2 regions of the Solibacillus sp. FSL W7-1472 genome follow, and region 1 is predicted to be linked to the other one. Evidence: a T-box and tRNA genes for the amino acid it is inferred to sense, from the RefSeq annotation. Region 1 holds a T-box; the other holds one or more tRNA genes.
The links. A T-box is a leader RNA that pairs with one kind of tRNA and senses whether it is charged. The one in region 1 lies ahead of tyrS (tyrosine--tRNA ligase), so its partner is inferred to be a tRNA-Tyr.

Region 1 (8,197 bases):
CATTTTGCAGTCGCCTAGCAATTTGCACGATTACTTCATCTCCGACTTGATGCCCATATGTGTCATTCACCTTTTTAAAGTTATCGATATCAATTAAAAGGAACATTCCTGAATCGTCCTTTTGAATGGAATTTTCTACGTATGAATCAGAGTAACTTCTTGCATAAAGCTTTGTTAAATGGTCCCGATCCACCATCTCCTGAAGTTGTTCACGTAAAACAGAATTGGAAATGGCTAATGACGAATGGTGAATAAGCGATTGCATTAGCTTAAAGCTGTCAAAGGAGAAGAAATACGGCTCTTTATGCAATACAATGCTAAACCCGATAATATCTTCTTCAACAATCATTGGAATGGCCATAATCGACTTATACTCAATGTCTCCTGAAATAAGACGACTGAAATCAGCAATAAACAATGGGTCTTGTGTCGTCTGAAAATGTTTTTCCACATGCTGGACATATACATTGCACGCTACATAATCGAAAAGATCTGTACACGCTTCGGTCATGATATACTTTTCATCTTCTTTAAACATGAAACCTATTTCCATTGGCTGAAAAGATTTCAACATTTGCTTTTGTAAAAATAAAAGCATCTCGCTGATCGTCAATTTCATATTTAAACGGTGGGAAGTTTCATTGATTAACTGTAAATCCGTGATGAGACGATGTGATTGATGATAGAGTTTTGCGTTTTCCAAGGCATTTCCTGAAGCTTGCGCAAGCATACGGATAAATTCTTTTTCCGAATTCGCGAATGAGTAATTGATCGGTGCTTTTACCTGTAAAATTCCGTATATTGCTTGTCTCCCTTTTATAGGCACATTTAATAATCGACGGTTTTGTTCAACGGCTATATCTTCTTTCAATTCTCCCGATACAAAAGACTCGATTGTTGCAGGCCGCTCCGATAAATAGTCAAAGGGCTTTATTTTCACTCTCGTTTGACGGTCTTGGTCATTTGACAAGATCAGCTCTACTTCAAGTCCAGGAAAATTCTCTTCTATTGTAATAAGCACATTTTCCAAAATTACATCAATGTCCATCGTTGAATGGAAAAGATCTGTCATCCCATATAATTTACGGTACTTTTGCTCATTCGAATACACTTCGTATTTTTGGATTAAATATTTATAGGAAGCGGATATCGCCCCTACTATTTCTTCAGTCAGCACTGTTTGTATAGGTGCCTCAAGAGGATTATATTTAAATATAATAATAGCTTCTATTTTATCATTTATTATAAGTGGCATAACATCCGTATGGTTTTCAAAATACGGTTGTTCTTTTAAAAACCCGGGTAACTTCACAACTTTGTTACCATTAAAATAGGGTTGTATTAAATCTAATGCTACATCAACATTCAGTAATTCTAAGTTGTCGATCGGTTTCAATTTATTTTCGCTTACATGAAATAAAAAACAATGTTCCATATTAAAGTGTTTAGTTAGGCTTTCTTCTAATAGGAAAAAGTAATCATAAAATTTACTTCGTTGTAATTTCTTATTCATACAAAGGCTTAAAATATCCGATTTAAATTGATCAATCTTTTGTTGATTTTCCACCATTAAATCACCTTTTCTTTTACTATTGCGATGTCGGTTCTTTTCACTTAACATCAAGTATACACATTTTATGTCTTATTGACTATTTAAATTTGTTATATTTTTCTAGTAAACACCCCAATTTGAATTGTTTTTTGAATATTAAAGTATTTTCCCGTTCTTATCTACTACCCGCTTTTGTGCTTAAATACCCACAAAACGATAAATTATTTTTATTTTTCTTTACTACATATTATCTTCAAAATGTAAAACACCTTTGTTGACGGATAGATAAAAAAAAGATACAATAGCCTTTGTGTAAAATGAATGCAGTAGTTGTATAACTTAAATGTAGTATTTTATTCCTTCTGTTTAGACAGAATGGTGTATTGTGTAACCCTTTCGGCTGCATGGGCGAAGATACATGAAAATAGAATACCGTTTAATGTCGGGTACAACTGGTTTTTTCTTTTACAACAAAAACCAATTTTAAGGAGGAGACACAATTATGTCTCGTTATACAGGTCCATCTTGGAAACTATCTCGTCGTCTTGGTATTTCATTAAGCGGCACAGGTAAAGAAATCGCAAAACGCCCTTACGCACCAGGTCAACACGGCCCGAACTCTCGCGGTAAAAAATCAGAGTACGGTCTACAATTAACTGAAAAGCAAAAATTACGTCATATGTATGGTATGACTGAACGTCAATTCAAAAACACTTACCTACGTGCTGGTAAATTACAAGGTGTACACGGTGAAAACTTCATGATTTTACTTGAAACTCGCCTTGACAACCTAGTTTACCGTTTAGGTTTAGCTCGCACTCGTCGTGCAGCTCGTCAATTAGTTAACCACGGTCACATCTTAGTTGATGGTAACCGCGTTGACATCCCATCTTACTCAGTAAAACCAGGTCAAACGATCTCTTTACGTGAGAAATCAGCTAACCTTTCAGTTGTTGCTGAATCAATCGAAGTAAACAGCTTCGTACCAGAATATTTATCATTCGATGCAGACTCTAAAGTAGGTACTTTCGTACGTTTACCAGAGCGCTCTGAATTATCTTCTGAAATCAACGAACAATTCATCGTAGAGTTCTACTCTCGTTAATCTTTCGAACTTCAGATATATTCGAATCAAACCATCAAGCCCTGTTTATCGGGTGCTTGGTGGTTTTTTTATTGAGATTTATTTTCTGCAAAATTTTTTCTAAAATTGTTCAATCGCCCCGATCAACCCTTCTTCGTTGAATAGGATAACGAGGAAAGGGGGTGAATATTATGGGTTACGGTTATGAAGGATATCAAAATCAAAACTATAATAACTACGGTGGTTACGGCTGTGGTGGTGGTGGCGGTAACAGCGGCGGTAACAGCTTAACATTCGTTCTAATTGTTGTTCTATTCATTCTTTTAATTATTGTCGGTGCTACTTTCGCTTACTAATAACTCCGATTCCAAAGAAGGCTTCTAGCTAGCCAGAAATAAATCCAACTACTTATTACTGCTTCTCGCCCTTAGGGTCACTTCCCCCAGTGACCCTTTTTATTTTGAATTTCATTAACTTTTCATCCTTACATGCAGACACAAACATTACATTTCGCTAACAATAAAAAAAGATGCTGTACGCTATAGAGCGGCAGCATCCTTTCTATTCAACTCGTAACAATCCATACTAAATACGCTTAAAACAAAAAGTAAGTTGCTCCTAGTACCGCAATTACTATAAACGAAGCAAAAAATGCTTTCCACTTAGATATACGGTGCACTTCCGAAATCCCAATAACTGTGATGACATATGTCCAAATACTGCTAATAATAATCAGAGTCCCACAAACAAATTGCAGAATCAAATCACCTAGTGATGTCTCCATATAGGAAATAGAGAAAAATGACTGTGGTGCGAATTGCATCCAGAACAGAAGAACCGGCAATATCCAAATATAAGGAATCATTGTCACACTGATCATGCGAAACATTTCTTTAAACTTCCCTTTACCACCGAATGCTTTTGCTGATAGTGTCAATACGCCTGCCGATAAAACTGTTGAAAGAAAATATAGTATTAAACTTAAAAGAAATGTTGAATAAACGATATCTCCCAGCGTATATTGTCCTGTAAATTCACTACCGATAAAGCTGACTAAATTACTAGCAAACACTCCGATAATACCAACGAAAATGAAATAAGATAACTTTTTAGTTGTTAACACATAACGAATAGTATCTCGGGGTTTAACAGCAATGCTTAATATCGCATGTCGATCATCGACTGTACCTGTTAATTGCTCACTCAAAATAACATCCCCCTAAAAATATGTATACAATCTATTATACTGATATTTTTAAGGTGATACAAAATTATTGCTTCTTTAGTAGCATGCCAATCTTTTACTATTCGGCAGATTTAAGAGATACATAGCCCGCCTTTTCCACTAATGCCTGCCCTTCATCCGAGAGCACCCAATCAATCACCTGTTTAACATTTCCTGTTGGCTCGCCTGCTGTCACAATATAAAATTCGGAAGCAATTGGATACGCATTGTTGCGAATTGTTTCTCTTGTCGGTGCAACCCCATCGATTTCCAAAAGTTTAATTTCTTTATTTTTTACCATTTCATTTGAATAGTAGCGGAAAGTATAACCGATTGCGTTTTTATAATTTTTATATTGGGACACTTCATTGATAATTCCGCCCATTCCTGTCGCTACATCTTCCGTTGGGGCTTCCATTAACGGTTTATCCCCCATAAGCCGTTGTAATGCTGTTTGTGATCCGCTGTCCTCAGGTCTTTGGAATGCACGGATTGCATCGTCTTGTCCGCCAACTTCAGACCAGTTTGTAATTTCCCCTGCATAGATTCCCTTAATTTGTTCGAGCGATAAACGATCGACTTTGTTTTTACTGTTCACGAAAAAGACAAATGCTTCTTTTCCAATAGGCGTCAAATGAAGTTTAATCCCCTGTTGTTCTGCCTGGTGAATTTGTGAATCGGATGGGCCCGCTACAAATATCATATCCGTATTACCAAAAATCAGGTTCGTATAGGCTTCGTGCGTCTGATTCACCATCACTTCACTCTTGTAAGGATTATATTCTCTTTCAGGATAAAGATGCTCTGTAATGGCTGCATACAATGGATACAAAGCCGTTGCACCATCCATCTTCGGCAAAGGTTCCTCTATTTTTAAACTCGGTTTCTTATCCAATTGCACTAATTTATTCTGATCTGTAAATGGCTCATATTGATAAATATTCACTTCCGCGTCAACAGTCGGTACCCTGCCATCGAACCATTTATAAATTGGTTGTATCGAGGTGACGACCAAAACAATTCCGGCAATTGACCAAAAGATTTTTATACGCTTACTGTTTTTGTAAAATACATCAAAAATCACAAGGACAAAACCAATATATAAAATGACCGCAGCAGAAATTACTAACGGTATATAATGAATCTTGCCGCTAAATGCTACAAAAAATAGCAATATGAAAGTGAAAAAGCAAACCGTCAGTAAGACAAAAATCGAAATGACAATTTTCCCTAAATAAGATTTATTTTCCATACTCCCAACCCTCTCCGCCTATAGTTCTTTATGAAACGAAATATTCCTTTTAAAAAAACGTCCTGGAAAACTACTTCCCAAGACGTTTAATTTAATTAAGCAAATTTCACCATATGGTATTTTTTCTTGCCGCGACGAATAATGGCAAAGGCGTCTTCCAAACGGTCTTTCGCATCGATTACATATTCCAGATCTGTAATTTTTTCTCCGTTCACGCTAATTGCACCGTTCGTAACATCTTCACGTGCCTGACGCTTTGATGAAGAAATTCCTGCTTCTACGATTAACTCCACGATATTTTTGTCTTCTTTCGCCACTTCTACAGAAGGTACACCGGAGAAGGCTACTTTCATTTCCTCTACTGACAATGCTTTTAAGTCACCGGAGAATAATGCTTTTGTAATACGCTCTGCGGCTTCCAGACCTTCCTCACCGTGGATCAGACGCGTCATTTCTTCAGCCAATGCTTTTTGCGCTTTACGTAAATGCGGCTCTTCTTCAACACTTACTGCAAGGCCTTCAATTTCTTCACGTGACAAGAATGTGAAGATTTTTAAGTATTTCACAACATCTGCATCCGCAGTATTGATCCAGAACTGGTAAAACTCGTATGGAGATGTTTTCGCAGCATCGAGCCATACAGCGCCGCCCGCTGTTTTACCGAATTTTGTACCGTCCGCTTTTGTTACAAGAGGAATTGTAATACCGAACGCTTTCGCATTTTCATCATGCGTTTTACGAATCATTTCCAAGCCTGTTGTAATATTGCCCCACTGATCCGAACCACCTACTTGAATTCGAACATTGTGATGATCGTATAAATGATTGAAGTCAATACCTTGGATTAATGTGTAAGCAAATTCAGTAAATGAAATACCTGAATCCAGGCGTGACGCTACTGTATCTTTATTTAAGATGTAGTTTACATTGATCAGTTTCCCGTAATCACGAAGGAAATCGATTAATGTCATTGGACCTACCCAGTCATTATTGTTTACAAGAACAGCACCATTTGCAGCATCCGATGAAAAGTCGAATAAGCGCTCCATTTGCTTTTTAAGTCCCTGCACATTTTTATCGATCTGGTCCATCGTCTGTAATTGACGCTCTTCTGAACGGCCAGATGGATCCCCAACTGTACCTGTAGCTCCACCAACTAATAAAATCGGTGTATGACCTGCTTTTTGGAAACGGCGTAACGTAAGCAATGGCACGATATGTCCGATATGCATCGAATCCGCTGTCGGGTCAACACCTACATATAGGGAAACCTTCTCTTCGTTTAATAACTTTTCCATACCTTCCGCGTCTGTTTGCTGGTATAACAATCCGCGCCATTCCAAGTCTTGCAGTAATTCGTTTGTCATTTGTTTTCTCTCCTTTTACATGATGTGTCATTTACTTGTAAGGAAATAAAAAAGTCCCTACACGCAAATGCATGCAGGGACGTCAAATTTTTATTTAACGCGGTACCACCCGGCTTGAAGAAATTTAAATCTCTTTCTTCCACTTTAAGCGTCTATAACGTGACGATCCGTTCAGGCTCCAAGTACGTAATTCATAAATGCGCTATGTCTAGCTTTCACCAACCGCTAGCTCTCTATGCAGGGAACACATTTATTACTGCAAACTCTTCGTTGCCTGAAATTTATATTTTCTATTCTACCTAGAAAATAGTTGATGTCAATATTTATATTCGTTTATATATCAAATATGCTATAATAAACAAGATTTTAGGAGGTCGATGATGTGAAACAATGGCTCGAAAAATTAAATAAAAAAATCGAAATCCTTGCTTCTTCAGAAAGAATGCGCTTCGTCAGAATTGGAGGCGGTGTATTCTGGAATTTAACTTTACTGGCTATTATTTTTATAGCTGCGACACTGTTGTTTGTTGGAGGTGTAGGCGCAGGTTACTTCGCATCATTAACAAAGGATGAACCTTTGCGATCGAAAGAAGAGATGCGCGAACAAATTTTCAGCTATGAAGAAACAAGTGAACTTTATTTTGCGAACGATATTTACATAGGAAAGATCAGAACTGATTTAGATCGACGTGAAACATCGCTAGCTAATATATCCCCATCCTTAATTAATGCTGTTCTTGCTACAGAGGATGAATATTTCCGTGAGCATACCGGCATTGTGCCGAAAGCGGTAATACGTGGATTACTGCAAGATGTATCCAACTCGTCTACACAGACAGGTGGCTCTACCCTAACACAGCAATTAATAAAAAACCAAATATTAACGAATGAAGTTTCTTATGAACGTAAAGCGAAGGAAATTTTACTTGCGTACCGTTTGGAACATTTTATGACAAAAGAAGAAATACTCGAAGCCTATTTAAATATCATCCCGTATGGCCGAAATTCTTCAGGTCGTAACATTGCCGGAATTGAAACGGCTGCACAGGGTATTTTTGGTGTGTCCGCATCTAAATTAAATCTACCGCAGGCAGCTTATATTGCCGGTATCCCACAGGCACCTTTCACATATACGCCTTTTACAAATAAAGGTGAGCAAAAAAGTGCGGAAGGGATGCAGCCAGGTATTGACCGTATGAAAACGGTTCTTTATCGTATGCAGGAAGCAGGCTATATTACGAAGAAAGAATATGACGAAGCAATTGCCTATGATATTTCTAAAGACTTCAAAGGATATGAAATCCGTCCGGAAGAAAAATATCCTTGGTTAACAGCAGAGCTTGAGCTGCGTTCAAAAGAAATTTTCGCAAAAATACTTGCCGAAAAAGACGGCATTGACCCGGACCGTTTAAAAGAAGAAGAGAACTTAAATGAAAAATATACAATACTGGCAGACCGTACAATACGTTCAGGCGGTTACCGTATTTACTCAACGATTAATAAAGACATGTATGATGCCATGAAAAAAGTGACGGAAGAATTCACTTTATACGGACAAACATACAAGAAAAAAGGAAAAGATCCTGAAACAGGCGAAGAAATCGAAGTGGATGTTCCCGTACAAACAGGAAGTATGGTTATTGAAAACAAAACAGGCCGTATTTTAAGTTTTGTTGGCGGGCGCGACCATGAAATTGAACAATTGAATCATGCGACA
Region 2 (8,197 bases), 960 kb from region 1:
GAGAAATGGGGGGACGCAGTAGGATAGGGTAAGCACGCCGTTGGTTGCGCGTGTTCAAGCAGTAAGGCGTGTATGTAGGCAAATCCGCATACTTTAACGTTGAGCTGTGATGACGAGCTCGTATGAGCGAAGTTCCTGATTTCACACTGCCAAGAAAAGCCTCTATCGAGGTGAGAGGTGCCCGTACCGCAAACCGACACAGGTAGTCGAGGAGAGAATCCTAAGGTGTGCGAGAGAACTCTCGTTAAGGAACTCGGCAAAATGACCCCGTAACTTCGGGAGAAGGGGTGCTTCTTTGGGTGCATAGCCTAGAGAAGCCGCAGTGAATAGGCCCAGGCGACTGTTTAGCAAAAACACAGGTCTCTGCAAAACCGTAAGGTGACGTATAGGGGCTGACGCCTGCCCGGTGCTGGAAGGTTAAGAGGAGCGGTTAGCGCAAGCGAAGCTGTGAATTGAAGCCCCAGTAAACGGCGGCCGTAACTATAACGGTCCTAAGGTAGCGAAATTCCTTGTCGGGTAAGTTCCGACCCGCACGAAAGGCGTAACGATCTGGGCACTGTCTCAACGAGAGACTCGGTGAAATTATAGTACCTGTGAAGATGCAGGTTACCCGCGACAGGACGGAAAGACCCCGTGGAGCTTTACTGTAGCCTGATATTGAATTTTGGTACAACTTGTACAGGATAGGTAGGAGCCAGAGATCTCGGAGCGCCAGCTTCGAAGGAGGCGTCGGTGGGATACTACCCTGGTTGTATTGAACTTCTAACCCATGCCCCTTAGCGGGGTAGGAGACAGTGTCAGGCGGACAGTTTGACTGGGGCGGTCGCCTCCTAAAGAGTAACGGAGGCGCCCAAAGGTTCCCTCAGAATGGTTGGAAATCATTCGTAGAGTGTAAAGGCATAAGGGAGCTTGACTGCGAGACCTACAAGTCGAGCAGGGTCGAAAGACGGGCTTAGTGATCCGGTGGTTCCGCATGGAAGGGCCATCGCTCAACGGATAAAAGCTACCCCGGGGATAACAGGCTTATCTCCCCCAAGAGTCCACATCGACGGGGAGGTTTGGCACCTCGATGTCGGCTCATCGCATCCTGGGGCTGTAGTCGGTCCCAAGGGTTGGGCTGTTCGCCCATTAAAGCGGTACGCGAGCTGGGTTCAGAACGTCGTGAGACAGTTCGGTCCCTATCCGTCGTGGGCGTAGGAAATTTGAGAGGAGCTGTCCTTAGTACGAGAGGACCGGGATGGACATACCGCTGGTGTACCAGTTGTCTTGCCAAAGGCATCGCTGGGTAGCTATGTATGGACGGGATAAGTGCTGAAAGCATCTAAGCATGAAGCCCCCCTCAAGATGAGATTTCCCATTACGCAAGTAAGTAAGACCCCTGAAAGACGATCAGGTAGATAGGTTCGAGGTGGAAGTGCGGTGACGCATGTAGCTGACGAATACTAATCGGTCGAGGACTTAACCACATTTTATTGCTCAATTCAATGAAACGTTTATCCAGTTTTGAAAGAATGAAAATTCTTTTACATAGGCTTATTAAAAGCCATTATAGTGAAGTGATGATGGCAAAGAGGTCACACCCGTTCCCATACCGAACACGGAAGTTAAGCTCTTTAGCGCCGATGGTAGTTGGGGGCTTCCCCCTGTGAGAGTAGGACGTCGCTTCGCTCAAAAAGTCGCTGCTGATTTAGTCAGTAGTGGCTTTTTTATGTTGAAAATTAAGTGTATGGCTACTATAAAATACAATAGAAGTTTATAATAAGTTAAACCAAAGTAGGCGTCCTAAAAACAGACCCCCTTCTTTGGTTTTTCTTTTATTTAAGTTTCGCTTGTCTAATACGAGAATTGGTGAAGTAGTTGACCAATAAAGCAGAAAGAAATACGATTAATAAATGTAAAGGTTCTTACAAGGCAAAATATTGGAGGAAATAACATGACTGCACCATTTTTAACAGTGGTAGACTTACGTTTAATCGAGCAACAATTAAATAAAATATTGAAGGCAAAGCTAACGTCGAATGATCAGAAAATAGTTGCGGCTGTACGTGAACTGGCAATTACAGAGCTAAGAGAAAGATTGACACATGTAGATGAAGACATTATTAAAGAAGTGGAAACGATTGAAGATACTATAGGTGCAGAGCTATTTTTTCAAAGCTTAAAATCATATACCATTCCATTTAAGTCAATTTCAGAGCAAGGTCTACAAAAATTGTTTAAAAAAGATAAAAAGCTGAAGCTACCTAAACTTGAGACAATTGATTGGCAAGCAATCAGCTATCTATCATGGTTGGATAAAGGAACAAACCGCCAATACATTGTACTGGAAAAGGAAGGCGAATATACGGCATTGCGTGGAGTTGTAGATGCTCATAACCCAATTAAAGGTGTCTGTTCGATTTGTAACCAGCATAGTGTAGTTCATCTGTTTACAGCTACGGTAAAGGGGAACGGTGACAATTATACATCTTATAGTAATTACATTTGCAACGACTCACAACTATGTAATCAAAGGGTAAGTGATTATGATAAACTTCAGGAATTTGTTGCCCGTAATTTAATATAAAAATAAAAGTCATCTTCATTGATGGCTTTTTTATTTTGAAACTTTTTCCTATTCTAACCGTAAAGGAAATTAAGATAGAATGGGGAGGAGAAAGACATGCGAAACATTGCTTATAGTTTAGCTATTGTATTACTGTTGTCAGCTTGTAATAGTGAAAGTACGGGTGATAACTCAACAGTGGAAGAACAGACGAAGCAGGAGGTTGTGCAGGTGGATGAAGCATTAATAGGAAATTGGCAGGGGATGATTGAAATTCCTCAGTCACCTCTTGAAATAATTTTAAATTTGGAGGAGGCAAGTGGAAATATTTCTGTACCAGTTCAAGGAATCACTGAATTCGCATTTGAATCAATTGAATATAATGGCTCGGATGCGGTTATCACTATTAACATAGCTGGATCTTTAATAAAGATTGCAGGAACTCTGAAAAACGAAACTATAGAAGGAACGTTTACGCAAAACGGACAGTCCTATCCTATTACGTTAAAGCCATATACAGAAAGGCCTGTTACGTATAAAGAGCTACTGATTCCTGTTGCCGGCGGAGAGCTTAAAGCAGCGTTACAGATGCCTGATAAACCTACGGGAGAGCTAGTCATAATCCATGCAGGGTCAGGTCCTACAAATAAAGACGGTAACACAATAGGGGCTGGTGCGAATAATAGTTTAAAAATGATTGCAGAGAGCTTAGCGGAGAAAGGGATTGCTTCTATTCGTTTCGATAAACGTGGAATTGGTGATAATACGGCACTTATTAAAAAGGAAGATGATTTAACATTTGATCTGTATGTTGAAGATGTTCTGGCAATTGTAGACTATGCTAAAAACGATGACCGCTTTAATGAAATTCATTTACTAGGTCATAGCGAAGGTGCTTTAATAATGACGGTTGCCGCTCAACAAAATGATATAGCATCACTTATTTCGATTGCAGGGATTGGCAGACCGGCTGATGAAGTTTTAATGGAACAATTGTCAGGAAGCTTACCTCCGAATTTATTAATGGAATCCGAAAAAGCATTGCAGCAATTAAAAGCTGGTAAAAAGGTAGAGACAGTATCTGAACAGCTCCAATCACTATTTAGGCCATCTGTTCAACCATATATGATTTCATGGCTTAAATACGATCCACAACAAGAAATAAGCAATGTTAATGTTCCGGTTATCATTCTTCAAGGAAGAAAAGATATTCAAGTAACCGAAACAGATGCAGAAAACTTATATGCAGCAAATGATCAAGCGATAATACATTATTTCAGTAAGATGAATCATGTGTTAAAAGAAATAGAAGGAGATCGAGAACAAAATATTGCGAGCTATTCCAATCCCGATTTACCACTCGCAAATGGCTTAATCAATGAAATTGTCGAGTTTATAAAGCGGTATTAGAAAACAATAATTCATTATAATGAGGTATTTATAATAGAAGAAAAGCCTAAAAAATAAAATGTTCAAATTATTTCAAAAAACTACTTGTATAAATTTTAAACGTTGCTATAATAATAAATGTACGAAAGATGGCTTGTACATCATTGTATAATAGTAGCGTTCCGAAGTAGCTCAGTTGGTAGAGCATCCGGCTGTTAACCGGCAGGTCGCAGGTTCGAGTCCTGCCTTCGGAGCCATTTTTTTTGCCTTTTTACTATTATAAAATAAGCAATAAAACTTTTTCGAAAAAGTTTTTAAAAAAGGCTTGCACTATATAAAAAATGATGATATTATAAATCTTGTCTTCAAGAGAACAACTTATAACGGCCCGTTGGTCAAGTGGTTAAGACACCGCCCTTTCACGGCGGTAACACGGGTTCGAATCCCGTACGGGTCACCATTTAAGGCTTCATAAAAAAATAAAGCAGTAACACTTGTTATGTATGGAGGATTAGCTCAGCTGGGAGAGCACCTGCCTTACAAGCAGGGGGTCGGCGGTTCGAGCCCGTCATCCTCCACCATTCAATTTTAACAGTGTTGCATCATTTGTCGGAGGGGTAGCGAAGTGGCTAAACGCGGCGGACTGTAAATCCGCTCCTTAGGGTTCGGCGGTTCGAATCCGTCCCCCTCCACCATCTATAAAATGTTTGGGGTATAGCCAAGCGGTAAGGCAACGGATTTTGATTCCGTCATGCCCTGGTTCGAATCCAGGTACCCCAGCCATTTTTTTTATTTTTTATGAGCCATTAGCTCAGTTGGTAGAGCATCTGACTTTTAATCAGAGGGTCGAAGGTTCGAGTCCTTCATGGCTCACTTTTATTTTATAAACTTAGAAGTGTACTTAAATATCAAATAACAATCCTTTACTTATTTATAAGTAAAGGATTTTTTGCGTATAAAAAGGGAAAATCGTTTAGTTGCTCGAAACTTCTATAGGAGGATGAGCGGAGAATAGAATAGAATAGAAAAACTACATGACATGTTAGGGGATGCAGAAATGATGAATAAGAAAATTTCAATCGTAGGGGTACCATGTGATTATGGGCAACAGCGCCGTGGGGTGGATATGGGACCGAGTGCAATTAGGTATGCGGGGTTGCAGCAACGTTTGACTAATCTTGGATATGAAGTTGAGGATGAAGGGAATATTCAAGTAATTGAAGGGGATGCAGCTGCACAGAAAGATGAAAAGCTGCTTAATCTGGAAGAAGTAATTAAGGTCAATACAGCGCTTGCCGAAAAAGTATTTAACGTCGTAAAAAAGGATTACATACCGCTTGTTTTAGGAGGCGACCATAGTATTGCAATTGGTACATTGGCTGGCCTATCGATGAAATATAAGAATCAGGGCGTGATCTGGTTTGATGCTCATGCAGATTTAAATACACCGGAAACGACACCATCGGGAAATATTCATGGAATGCCGCTAGCAACAAGTATTGGGCTAGGACATCAAAGGCTAACGTCAATTTTACATGCAGAACCAAAAATTAAAGCCGAAAACATTGTTATAATTGGGGGGCGTTCTATCGATGAGGGTGAACGGGAACTTATTAAGACACGAGGCATTAAAATATACACAATGCACGAAATTGATCGGCTTGGAATGACGTATGTAATGGAAGAAACACTAAAATACTTTAAGCAATTGCAAATAGACGGCCTTCATTTATCACTTGATTTAGATGCATTAGATCCTTTATATACTCCTGGAGTGGGGACACCGGTAGCAGGTGGGATCACTTACAGAGAAAGTCATTTAGCGATGGAAATGATACAGGAATCCGGATTAATGACATCAGCAGAGTTTGTAGAAGTGAACCCTATATTAGATGAGAGAAATAAAACAGCAGATGTAGCGGTTGCATTAATTGGCTCTTTATTTGGCGAAACTTTAGTATGATAATTTACGAAAAAATTCGATTGGTCGTTATGAAGTTTGTTATAATAAGGGCACATATTTATGGGTGGGAAAATATTTTTATAGAAAGTGAAACCTTTTAATAAGCAATCCGTATATATAGAACAGCTGAAAAGGTGGAGAGGAAAGACAAATGGATGCGTTAGTTAATAAAAGAATAAAGCAAGTGCTTAAAGGTGACCAAAACGCATATGCCGACATCGTTAACCTCTACCAGCACAAGCTGTATCAAGTGTGCTATCGAATGCTTGGCAATAAACAGGAAGCAGAAGATATCGCGCAGGAGGCATTCATACGGGCCTATATTAATTTACATTCGTATGATCAAAATCGAAAATTTTCAACATGGCTTTACCGAATCGGAACAAATCTTTGCATTGACCGAATTCGTAAAAAGAAGCCCGATTATTATTTAGATGCGGAGGTAGCCGGGACAGAAGGGCTGGATATGTATTCCCAAATTGCTGCAGATGAGCAGTTGCCGGAAGAGGCCGTTGAGCAGATGGAGCTTCAGGACCGCATACAATATGAAATTAGCCGCCTCCCAGACAAGTATCGATCGGTCATTGTTTTAAAATATATAGAAGAACTGTCCCTTCAGGAAATTAGCGAAATTTTGGATATGCCTTTAGGAACAGTTAAAACGCGGATTCACCGTGGCCGTGAAGCATTAAGAAAGCAGTTAAACAATTTGTAGGAGGAAGATACGCATGAAAACGTGTGCATCAGAATTCGTGGATTATATGCACGAATATTTAGATGGTGATATTAGTCGTGAGCATGAACAATTATTGAAGCAGCATTTACAAACATGCCCTGATTGCCAACAACATATGCATGAATTAAGTGACACGGTTGCGTTTATCAAGAGTGCAGCACATATTACTGCCCCTCCGCGCTTTGAGGATCAAGTGATAAGTCGTTTACCGAAACGCAAAAGTTCTGCCGGCATCAAACGTTGGTTCCGTCAGCATCCTGTACTTGTAGCTGCAGCAGTATTCTTTTTATGTATGAGTGCCACATTGTTAGGCAGCTTCCCTAATGATGATCAATTCTCTGTGACAAAACAGCCTAATTTAGTTGTTGAGGGGCAAACGGTAACAGTGCCTGACGGTCAAGTTGTAAAAGGTGACATCGTTGTGAAAAATGGCGATATTATTGTCGAAGGGGAAGTGGACGGCAATATTACAGTTATCAATGGCAACTACATGGCATCTACGGCAGTCGTTACAGGGCAAGTAGAGGAAATCGATGAAATGTTCGAATGGCTTTGGTACAAAATTAAAGACGGCTTCAATAAAGCAATCGCTGTCTTTGATAAGTAACATCGGACAATTGTCACTAAGACAATTATAATAAGAAATAATATTTTCTTAATAAATCGGAACTTTTCTCAAAAAAAAGCCGTTCTAGTATAGAAAGAAAAGTCTACTCGTTCGGGTAGACTTTTTTCTGTTAGGAAAGTTAATCCCTGACAGAATTGTGCTATACTAAAAACAATATGGATTAGCAAGTAAAGGTGGGGGATGCCACATGCAAATAATTGAACAATTTACAGACATTGCTGCTGTAGATATGATTTTTAAAGTACTGGACGTACTGCTTGTATGGTACGTAGTTTATAAAGCATTGACCCTCATTAAAGGAACGAAAGCCGTTCAATTATTAAAAGGGTTATTAATTGTTGTGTTAGCGAAATTTGCTACCTACGTTTTCGGTTTAGACACCCTTGATTGGTTACTGCAAGAAGTAATTGATTGGGGTTTCTTAGCCATTATTATAATATTCCAGCCGGAAATTCGCCGGGCCCTTGAGCAGATCGGGCGAGGGAAGATTTTCCAACGCACCAATAACCAGCAGGAAGATGAACAGACACGCTTAGTCGAAGCGATGAAAAAATCCGTAAGTTATATGGCAAAGCGCCGAATTGGAGCACTTATATCAATCGAAAAAGATACAGGCTTAAATGAATATGTAGAAACAGGCATTAAGATGGATGCTGCAATTTCTTCTGAATTAATGATTAATATTTTCATCCCAAATACACCGCTTCATGACGGGGCCGTAATTATACAGAAAAACCAAATTGCCGCTTCGGCATGTTATTTACCATTGTCGGAAAGTGCATTTATTTCCAAAGAACTTGGTACACGTCACCGAGCTGCACTTGGGTTAAGTGAAGTAACAGATGCAATTACAATTGTTGTATCCGAAGAAACAGGTGCGATTAGTATAACAGCTAACGGTAATTTACACCGTAATCTCACTATTAAAGAATTTGA

Region 2: it encodes a tRNA-Tyr, which carries the amino acid that the T-box ahead of tyrS (tyrosine--tRNA ligase) is inferred to sense. The anticodon was not compared.

Annotation. Positions count from the first base shown of each region.
Region 1 covers NZ_CP150208.1:2,821,705-2,829,901, forward strand. The annotation lists gene MKY07_RS14015 (diguanylate cyclase) at 1-1,570, opposite strand, end outside; gene rpsD (30S ribosomal protein S4) at 2,055-2,657, shown strand; gene MKY07_RS14025 (YjcZ family sporulation protein) at 2,828-2,992, shown strand; gene MKY07_RS14030 (Yip1 family protein) at 3,232-3,843, opposite strand; gene MKY07_RS14035 (substrate-binding domain-containing protein) at 3,941-5,113, opposite strand; gene tyrS (tyrosine--tRNA ligase) at 5,209-6,480, opposite strand; T-box leader at 6,553-6,760, opposite strand; gene MKY07_RS14045 (transglycosylase domain-containing protein) at 6,863-8,197, shown strand, end outside.
Region 2 covers NZ_CP150208.1:3,776,749-3,784,945, reverse strand. The annotation lists rRNA gene MKY07_RS18925 (23S ribosomal RNA) at 1-1,466, shown strand, start outside; rRNA gene rrf (5S ribosomal RNA) at 1,553-1,668, shown strand; gene MKY07_RS18915 (elongation factor G-binding protein) at 1,934-2,566, shown strand; gene MKY07_RS18910 (alpha/beta fold hydrolase) at 2,663-3,955, shown strand; tRNA gene MKY07_RS18905 (tRNA-Asn) at 4,116-4,191, shown strand; tRNA gene MKY07_RS18900 (tRNA-Glu) at 4,320-4,394, shown strand; tRNA gene MKY07_RS18895 (tRNA-Val) at 4,440-4,515, shown strand; tRNA gene MKY07_RS18890 (tRNA-Tyr) at 4,546-4,629, shown strand; tRNA gene MKY07_RS18885 (tRNA-Gln) at 4,643-4,717, shown strand; tRNA gene MKY07_RS18880 (tRNA-Lys) at 4,735-4,807, shown strand; gene rocF (arginase) at 4,995-5,897, shown strand; gene sigW (RNA polymerase sigma factor SigW) at 6,049-6,612, shown strand; gene MKY07_RS18865 (zf-HC2 domain-containing protein) at 6,626-7,240, shown strand; gene cdaA (diadenylate cyclase CdaA) at 7,449-8,197, shown strand, end outside.